3 regions of the Caballeronia sp. HLA56 genome follow, and region 2 is predicted to be linked to each of the others. Evidence: predicted binding sites of a transcription regulator. Region 2 holds the regulator's gene; each other region holds the start of a gene.
The links. Region 2 encodes FliA, which starts transcription of late flagellar genes. Its sites were predicted from a motif close to CTAAAGTTTNNNNNNNNNNNGCCGNTA; they were not measured.
Positions count from the first base shown of each region.

Region 1: ACYQ47_RS25790 (DUF4088 family protein) is a predicted target of FliA. The motif match lies at 1,231-1,257, and genes of this name have one in related genera.
Region 3: motA (flagellar motor stator protein MotA) is a predicted target of FliA. The motif match lies at 1,533-1,559, and genes of this name have one in related genera.

Region 1 covers NZ_BAAHOB010000005.1:1,330,691-1,333,966, reverse strand. Annotated here, with positions in the region: gene ACYQ47_RS25800 (AzlC family ABC transporter permease) at 183-869, shown strand; gene ACYQ47_RS25795 (AzlD domain-containing protein) at 866-1,198, shown strand; gene ACYQ47_RS25790 (DUF4088 family protein) at 1,345-2,109, shown strand; gene ACYQ47_RS25785 (ATP-dependent helicase) at 2,134-3,276, opposite strand, start outside.
Region 2 covers NZ_BAAHOB010000005.1:559,813-563,088, reverse strand. Annotated here, with positions in the region: gene ACYQ47_RS22005 (GGDEF domain-containing protein) at 150-1,244, shown strand; gene ACYQ47_RS22000 (RNA polymerase sigma factor FliA) at 1,339-2,070, opposite strand; gene ACYQ47_RS21995 (MinD/ParA family ATP-binding protein) at 2,089-3,009, opposite strand; gene flhF (flagellar biosynthesis protein FlhF) at 3,002-3,276, opposite strand, start outside.
Region 3 covers NZ_BAAHOB010000001.1:441,935-445,210, reverse strand. Annotated here, with positions in the region: gene ACYQ47_RS02100 (hypothetical protein) at 183-455, opposite strand; gene ACYQ47_RS02095 (helix-turn-helix domain-containing protein) at 519-1,400, opposite strand; gene motA (flagellar motor stator protein MotA) at 1,655-2,524, shown strand; gene motB (flagellar motor protein MotB) at 2,558-3,276, shown strand, end outside.

The DNA.
Region 1 (3,276 bases), 770 kb from region 2:
TCACGCGAGCCACGAGCGCCGCACGATCGTACAAGCCCGATGCTTACTGCATGCCTTATCCTCCCGGCGACCGATATGACTGCCCAAGCGCTCATATTGGCTTATAACGGAGGCACGATTTGAAAGCAGTATCCACCCCCGCGCTGCGGGAATTCGCCGCCGGCGCGCGCGACACCATTCCAATGATGGTCGGCGCCGCGCCCTTCGGCGTCATCTTCGGCACGCTCGTCACGGCGAGCCCGCTCACGCTCTGGCACGGCCAGTTGATGTCGCTCGCGGTGTTCGCGGGCTCGGCGCAGTTCATCGCCATCGGCATGATCGCGGGACACGCGAGCTTCATCGTGATCTGGGCGACGACCTTCGTCATCAACTTGCGGCACGTCCTTTATTCGGCGACGCTCGCGCCTTATGTCGCGCATCTGCCCGCGCGCTGGCGCTGGACGCTGTCGGGTCTGCTCACCGACGAAGTGTTCGCCGTCGCTTACGCGCATTACCAGAAGCGCGCGCCGGGCGAAATCGGCCCGCACTACTTCTTCGGCTCCGGCCTCTCGATGTATCTGAACTGGCAACTGTGGACGCTCGTCGGCTTGCTCTTCGGCGCCGCATTCCCAGGGCTCAAGTCGCTCGGGCTGGACTTCGCGATGGTCGCGACGTTCATCGCCATCATCGTGCCGCAACTGGTGGCCGTGCGCTTTGTCGCGGCGGCGATTGCATCGGGCGTGCTGTCGTTCGCGTGGCAGGACTGGCCATACAAGCTCGGCTTGCTTGCGGCGGTGCTGGTGGGAATCGGAGTCGGCATGGCGATCACGCTGATGGAACGACGCGAGCGTGAATCGAACGGCGATAACCGCAAGGAGCGCGCACGATGACCACATCGAACTATGTGCTGCTGATTCTCGGCATGGCGCTCGTCACGTATCTGATCCGCGCGGCCGTCTTCGTGCTGGGCGAGCGGTTGCCGTTTCCGCCCATCGTGCGCACGGCGCTCGGCTTCGTGCCGGTGACGGTGCTGACCGCGATCATCGTGCCGATGACCGTCTCGCCGCACGGCAACGGCGCGGAAATCACCTGGCGCAACCCGCAACTCGTGGCCGCCGTGGTTGCGGTGGCCGTGTGCGCGTGGACCAGGCGGCCCTTACTTACCATCGGGGTGTCGCTCGCGGTTTTCTTCGTTTGGCAGTTCGTCGTCTTGCGTTAAAGGCTTCTTCGCGCAACGGCTTTCAGAACACCCTCAAGTTCCCGGCTGTAACGCCGTTATCAGAAACGAATGGACTCCGCCGTCGAAGCGGACGCCAAAGGCATTTCCCGCCATCGGGCCATCCGAGCGCGGAACCGGGAACCAACATGCGTCAAATAACCCTATCGTTTCGCGACGAGACCATCGCTTCATTGCATCGCGACTATGAGGCGTTCATGCGCCTGTCGCTCAAGCTCGACCCGCAGTTCGTCACGCCGACGTTCGAGGACTTTCTGCGCGCCAAGCTGCTCGACAATCCGACGCCGCTGACCGAGCAGGCGGTGCAGCGCATGCTGTCGCAAGGCCAGTACGCGTGGGCCAAGCGCGCGCTCGACAAGGAATTTCCGGATGTCGTCGAGATTTTGATCCGACAGGCGGCCGAACACGGTTTCGCGTTCGCGATCCGCTCGGACTGGAACGCCGAGGATCTCGTGAAGGCATCGCGCGAATGGGCGACGGCCATCGTCACCGAGGCGAAGGGCGATGCTTCGCAAGTCGATGTGCTCGCCTCGCAGATCAAGTCAGCCGCGATGGATATCCGCGAAGTCGAGGAGAAGATGCAGACGCCCGCATGGCGCCTCGCCGATTCGCTGCGTCAGCGCACCTATGAGACGAAGATCGCGGTGGAAAACAGCGTTGGCTCGAATGCGCGCGAGAAGCTCGGTGAATTGCGCTGTCTGCTGCGGCTCGGCATTTTTTATGGGTCGATTCAGAAGCAGGAAGCGCAGCAGGTACTCGAATACATTCGCTCGCTGCGGCCGGAGTTGTTTGTCGATGAACCTTATGATGGGTTCACGCGGTTTGCCGCATGGCTACGGAGCATCTTTGCGCCGGCGCCGCGCGTGCCGAAGACTTCGCGGGCGCAGCGTTAGGCGTGGACCGGGCGCCGCTTACCGCTAATCCCACATCCCCTTCAAGCGCGCCGCGATATCGATCTTCGCCTTAGCCGCGGCCGCGAGTCCCGCCGCCGTCGGCGCGGCGGCGACCGGAACCGGCGGCCACGCGGTGGCTTCGAAGTTCTGCATCAGATGCTGCGGAATGAAGCGCGTGCGTTGCGCCCACACGTGCCGGTCGCCCAGATGCGTCTGGTTGTGCACGTAAAAGCGCTGCGGCGTGACGATATGCAGATCTTCCTTCGCGCGCGTCATCGCCACATAAAGCAGCCGCCGCTCTTCGTCGATTTCCTCGTCGCTACCCGTGCCCAGATCGGATGGAATGCAGCCGTCCACGCCGTTCAGCACGAAAACGTTGCGCCATTCCTGCCCCTTCGCCGAATGGATTGTCGAGAGAATCAAATAGTCTTCGTCGATGAGAGGCACGCCGGACTCGTCGCTGGTCGCATCGGGCGGATCGAGCGTGAGTTCGGTGAGAAAGCGCTCGCGCGTGGGATAGGTCGACGCGATGCTCTCCATCTGCAATACGTCGCCAATACGAATGGCCGCGTCTTCGTGATTGCGTTCGAGATGCGGCTCGTACCATCGGCGGATCATTTCGAACTCCGCCGGCCAGCCGCTCTCGCGGCCGCAGAGTTTCGCCATCAGGCCGACGAAACGCGGCCAGTCTTCGCTGGCGCGGGCGGGCGCATGGAAGGCGGCAATCGCATTCGATGAACGTTCGGCTTGCGCCACGCTGTCCAGCAGCCGCCCGGCGATGGCCGGCCCGACGCCCGGCAGCAATTGCGCCACGCGAAAGCCGGCGACACGATCGCGCGGATTTTCCGCCCAGCGCAATACGGCGAGTACGTCCTTGACGTGCACGGAGTCGAGAAACTTGAGCCCGCCGAATTTCACGAACGGAATGTTCTTGCGCGTGAGTTCGATTTCGAGCGTCGCGCTGTGATGCGCCGCGCGAAACAGCACGGCCTGCGACTTGAGCTTCATGCCGCCCTCGCGCGCCTCCAGCACTTGCTCGACGATATAGCGCGCCTGATCGGCTTCATCGGCGACACTCACCACGCGCGGTTTTTGCGCCGATGCCTTGTCGGTCCAGAGGTTCTTCGTATAGCGCTCGGTGGCCATGCCGATCACCGCGTTGGACGC
Region 2 (3,276 bases):
TACACGATTCACAGCAGCTTGGCAAAACGTTGCAAAATACCAGTCGTCGGAGACGAACATCGCGACGGGGCCGCAATAAGACAAAAGCGCGACAGCAAAGACACGCGCAAAAGACCATAACAGCAAGAAATCACCACCAGGGGTTCAGTATGGAGCAGGCGCATCAACCGGCACGCCGGGCCTATGCCTTCGCATGGTCCGGCAACCGGAATCCCGAACGCGAGCAAGCCATGCTGCGTATCGGGATGGGAGCGGCAGTTCTGCTGGCTTATGCGGTGTATGCGTGGCGGCACCCTTCGGCCAACGCGTCGCTGATCACGCGGTTGATCGCGCTCTACGTGTCCTACGGTGCAATCACACTATTGCTCGTCAGCCGGATGATGGCGCTGTCCAACGTCCGGCTCGTCATCACCACTATCCTCGATCAGGCGTTGCTCGGCGCCATGCTCTTTCTCTGCGGCACGCTCGCCTTGCCGCTGCTGTGGGTGGTGTTCTGGTTTCTGATCGGCTCGGGATGCCGCTACGGCAAGCGCACGCTCGCCATTTCGTGCGCAATGGCGCTCGTCGCGATCGTCGCGCTGGCGTTGTGGCAACCGTGGTGGGTGGCAAACCGCGCCGCCGCGCTCGGGCTCGCGCTGAGCGTGCTGGGCGCGTCGGTGTATCTGAGTGTGCTGGTCGACAGGCTTGGCAGCGCGAATCGCGTGCTGGCGCGGCAGGCATCGACAGACCCGCTCACGGGCCTCTATAACCGTTACGCGCTCGAACAAACCGTGAATCGCGCGATGTCCGCGCCCGAAGCCGCCGACGCGAATACCAGCGCACTGCTACTGATCGACCTCGACGGCTTCAAGGGCGTGAACGATACCTACGGTCACGCGGTCGGCGACGTGCTGTTGCAGTCGTTCGCGCAATTGCTTGCACGGCGCATGCGCAAGACCGACACCATCGCGCGGCTGGGCGGCGACGAGTTCGTCGTGCTCGCGCGCAACATGCGCGATCGCAGCGCGGTGCTCACGCTCACCGATGGCATCCATTCGGCGCTCGCCGACCTCACGCTGGTGCAGGAGCGGCCAGTGAGCGTATCGGCGAGTATCGGCGCCTGCTTGCTGTCGAGCGCGGCAGAAGCGCATGACGCCGATATCACCGCCGTGCTGAGAGCCGCGGATCGCGCGATGTATCGCGCAAAGAGTCTCGGCGAAGGCAAGACGGTGTTCGCCGAGGCGCGCGACTTCGAGATGCATTGAGCCCATCCGCGCGCATTCGAGCGCCTTTGCAAAGGCAAAAGCAAAAAGCGCGCGGCCCCGGTTCGGGGCTTCGCGCGCCTCTACAACTCGGAACTCAGGCCTCGACGCTAGTCCACGACTGTTCCCGCAGCTTCGCACGCAAACGCGCCACGGCCTGGCTATGCAACTGGCACACGCGCGACTCGCTCACTTCCATCACCGCGCCGATTTCGCGCAGGTTGAGGCCCTTCTCGTAGTACAAGCTCATGAGCAGCTTCTCGCGCTCCGGCAACTTGTCGATGGCTTCGATCAGCGCGCCGCGCAGACTGTCGTCCAGAAGCGCCGACAGCGGGTCCGAACGATCGACGCAGTAACGGTCGAGGAACGGCTCGTCGTCCGCCGAGCGGTCGAAGTCTTCGTAATAGATCAACTGGCTGCCGTGCAAGTCCTGCAGCATCGACTGATACTCGTCGAGCGGCATCTTCATGTGCTCGGCGACTTCGGTCTCGCTGGCCGAACGGCCAAGGTTCTGTTCCACCTTGTGTACCGCCGACTCCACTTCGCGCGATGTCTTGCGCATGCTGCGTGGCAACCAGTCGTTGGCGCGCAACTCGTCGAGCATGGCGCCGCGAATACGCTGACTTGCGTAGGTTTCGAACTGGGCGCCCTGATCTTCCTTGTAGCGGCTAGCCGCATCGAGGAGGCCAATCATGCCGGCCTGAATCAGATCGTCGAGATCGACGCTCGCCGGCATTTTGGCGACGAGCTGGAGTCCGAGGCGGCGAACGAGCGGCGCATATTTCGTAAGCACGTCGGACTGCGAGAGTTTGCCTTGGGCGTTATACATCCTGTTCACCTTTCAATATCACATCGACGCCGTGCTGCTCATTGCATGATCGGAAAACGCCGCCGCTCGGTGCGCCGCTTTCCGTCCGCTTTCACCAGACTCGCCAACCGGAATGTGCGCGTCGTACTGGCTCGCTTCGTCGCCGCGCGAAAACGGCGCGGGACGCATCGGCCAGTGCAGCAGCTCGGCTGCGATGTAGCGGTAGTCGCGCGCCGCGGCCGTAGCCGGAAACGCTTCCACCGCACACCGAGAGAGCTCCCTCGCCCGAGCGACGCGCGCATCCTCGGACACATACCCTGCCTGCACGAGCGACACGGCCAAATAACGGCTCGCGACACCCGAGAGGTTGTCGAACGCGACCGCTGCATCGGCTGCGTCCTGCACGTGATTCATCAGCACGCGGAACTGGCCGATCGCGTGGGCGTAGTGCAAGCGCTTCATGCACGCATACGCCTCGGTGATCGCCGACGCGGCTACCCGCGTCACTATCAGAAAGTCATGCGCCTGCGCCGCGAGCGACGAGAGCGCGCCATTACGATCGAGTTGCGCATCGATCAGCACGATATCTGCGGGGCCGTCGAGCAGCGCGCGTGCTTGCGCTGCGTCGTGGCTGATACGTTCATCGCGCGGTGCGGCGATCAGCGAAAAACCCATCGGCGTGCGCACCGCGACATCCTGCAATTCGCGACGGCCGGACATCACCGCCGAGAGCGCGCCCGCGCCATCCACACCCGCCATGCGGCTGACCGAGCCCGCGTTATGCCGCTCGTCGATGACGAGCACATCCTTGCCATGCACGGACAACGCCGCGCCGAGGTTCACTACCGCCGACGTGCAACCGATGCCCGCCGGTCCGCCCACTACAGCCACCACGCGAGAACTGGCGCGCGTCAGCAGCCTTCTCAGGCCTTCAGCCTGATCGAGCACGAACTTATCCAAAATGGACTCCATGCAGTTCGGTCGTGGCGCGTGCGGACAGTGCGGACAGAAGCGCCGGCACATCGTCGTCTTGCGGCACGAAAGGCGAGCCATCGCGCGGAATGCAGAACGCGCTCTTGATGAGGAAACGCTTGGTTGCGACGTACAAGTTCTCCGGCACCTTCTGACCGGTCGATACGTAATGCACCGGCAGCTTGTAGCGGATGACCGTATCGAGCACGCTGCCGAGGTTGGTCGCCTCGTCGAGCTTGGTCAGAATGCAGCCCG
Region 3 (3,276 bases), on a different contig from region 2:
GGATCGCGCGACTCCGCTGAATGCCGGCGCCGGTCGAGGTCACGCCTAACTGACCGCAGAGACGGCAGGCCGAGAGCCTAAGCAGCGCGTTATGTGGCTCGCACTATCATCCAAACACAGAAAGCACAACGCCCGCGCGACCGAAGATCGCCGCGCGGGCGTTGTTGCCGTCTAAACCAGAATTACAAATTCGTAGTTTGCACGGCACCCGTCTGCAGGGCGCGCTCGATCAAGCCTTCCTCCTGCGCCCGCTTCACGGCATCCGCGACGAACGTATCCGGCGCCTCGACTTCCGCTTTGATGGCACCGATAATGCCGCCCGCCTCCACGATCACGAGCGATTCCGCCGAATCCGCCCGGCTGATGATGACGCGCCGGGGACCGCCGCCGTCCGCGATACTCGCGCAGAACTGCATGCTTTGCCCGCCGATTACTTGTTCGAATGTTTGAATCATCGCTGTCTTCCGCGTTGGTTGGACAAAAGCCATGGTTAGCCGCTTCGCTAAAACGCCGCGTGCTCATTCATTGATTCGCGCCGCGTCGTCAGGTTCAATTTTGTAAGCTGATGGCCGTGAGCGCAACGACATCTCCGCGAGCGCGGTAGCCGTAAATTCGTCGGCGGGAAAAAAGGCCTCGATCGCCAACTCGGATAGCGTGATGTCCACCGGCGTGCCGAATACCGTCGTCGTGCTCAGAAACGACAGTGTGCCGTGCGGCGTCAAAAGGCGCAGCGGCACGACCACGGGATCGAGTTCGGCACTCCTCGCCTTGCCGGCATGCGGCGGCGTTGGATACGCCTCGAGTTCCACGAGCAGCGCGGCGAGCGCGGCGTCTCCGGAAACCTCGATCTGCCGACGCACACGCGCCAGTAGATGCGAGCGCCATTCGTGCCAGTTCTCGATTGCGTGAGCCAAGCCTTGCGGATGCAGCGACAAGCGCAGCACGTTCACGGGCGGCGCGAGTAGCGACGCATCCGCCGCGAGCGCAACCAGCGCCGACACGGCGGCGTTGCCAGCGATCATCGTCCAGTGACGATCGACGGCCAACGCCGGATACGGCTCGTGTCCCTTGAGCACGAGTTCGACGGCACGGCGCGCGGCATCGAGTTGCGGATCGGCGAACGGGCGTTCGCGATATAGCGGCGCATAACCCGCCGCCATCAGGAGCGTATTGCGCTCGCGCAGCGGCACGTCGAGTTGCTCGGCCAGGCGCATGAGCATCTCGCGGCTCGGCAACGATCGCCCTGATTCGATGAAGCTCAGATGACGCGTCGATACCTCAGCGTCGCCGGCCAGGTCGAGCTGGCTCATGCGCCGTTTCTGGCGCCATTCACGCAAGAGCGCGCCGACCGTCGCGGGCGGCGCGACACTCGATGCAACGAACGCAAAAGTCGAATTCATGCCGCCGATGTTAGTCGATTCGTCCATCCGCGATCCATTACCTGACGCGTAATGACCGGTCAAAGTTGCGTCGATTGCCGTCGTAACATTTACCTCGCAAACCATTGCGCAGAAATCTTTGCGCGCGTAACCCTAAATCTCGGGTGGTCCGCGCCGTTAAAAGCCATCAACAAGCCAATAAAGTTTCGCGTGCCGTGCGTGTCTCATGTCGAGCTCGCAGTGCTCGCGACGCCCTGACTTCTTGCGGAGAGATCATGTTTGTCATTATCGGTTGGGTAGTGGTCATCGGTTCGGTGATCGGGAGTTTTATCGGCGTCGGCGGGCATCTGGCGGCGCTGGTTCAGCCGTTCGAGTTGCTGTGTATTTTCGGGGCGGCAATCGGCGCGTTCGTCGTGTCCAATCCGACCGCAACGCTCAAGAAGACCTTGCAAGGTCTGCCGAAGGCCTTTAAGGGCGGCGCCTACACGAAAGAGAAATACCTTGCGCTGATCGCGCTGCTCTATGAGCTGCTGCAAAAGGCCCGCAAGGAAGGGATGATGGCGCTCGAAGCCGACGTCGATGCTCCCGAAGCCAGCCCCGTGTTCCAGAAGTACGAACACGTGATGAACGATCATCATCTGCTCGAATTCATCGTCGACTATCTGCGCATGATGTCCGCAGGCAACGTCAACGCGATGGAAATGCAGGACCTGATGGACGAAGAACTCGAAACGCATCACACCGAAAGCGCGATTGCCGGTAACGCAATTCAGAAGATGGCGGACGGCTTGCCGGCGTTCGGTATCGTCGCGGCGGTTATGGGCGTGGTGCACACCATGGGCTCGGTCGGCGCCGCGCCCGCCGTGCTCGGCGAGATGATCGCGGGTGCGCTCGTCGGAACCTTCCTCGGCATTCTGCTCGCATACGGTTTCTTCGGACCGCTCGCTGACTTGCTCAACGCAAAGGGCGCGGCCGAAGCCAAGCCGTTCCAGTGCGTGAAGTCCGTGTTGCTCGCGTCGATGAACGGCTACGCGCCGACCATCGCCGTCGAGTTCGGCCGCAAGGTGCTCTTCACGGCGGACCGTCCGAGTTTCAAGGAACTGGACGACGCCGTGCGCGCCACCAAGATGCCAAAGTCCGCTTAAAGCCGCTCGCGCTCATTACCGGAAAACACGTTCATGGCTGAGAAACCTTCACGCGATCCGCTGCAATCCGTGCTCGCGCCGACCATCATCGTGCGCCGCAAGAAGAAGGCGCACGGACACGGTCATCATGGCGGCGCATGGAAGATTGCTTACGCCGACTTCGTCACCGCGATGATGGCCTTCTTTCTCTTGATGTGGCTGCTCGGCTCCACGTCGAAGTACGACAAGGAAGGCATCGAGGACTACTTCAACACACCGCTCTCCGCGCTCTTCGGCAACGACGGCGGCGCATCCGCGCACACGAGCGTGATTCCAGGCGGCGGACGCGATTTGTCGAGCACGCGTCCCGGCGAAGGCAAGAAGAGCCAGACGCAGCCAGTGCCGCCGCAAATCGCGCGTGCCGCTGTCGCCGCGGACGACATGCAGCGCCTGCAGCAACTGAAGCAGAAGCTGCAAGCGCTGATCGAACAGACGCCTGCATTGAAAGCGTTCAAGGATCAGATTCGGATCGCGATCACGAGCGAAGGCTTGCGTATCGAGATTGTCGATTCGCTCAAGCGGCCCATGTTCGCGTCGGGCAGCTTCAAGCTCGAAAGCTACGTGACGACGATTCTCACGAATATCGGCGCGTCGTTGAATGACGTCGATAACCGCGTGTCTATCGCCGGTCACACGGACGCCGTGCCCTACTCCGGCAATCAGACGGGCTACTCGAACTGGGAGCTGTCGAGCGAGCGTGCCAACTCCGCGCG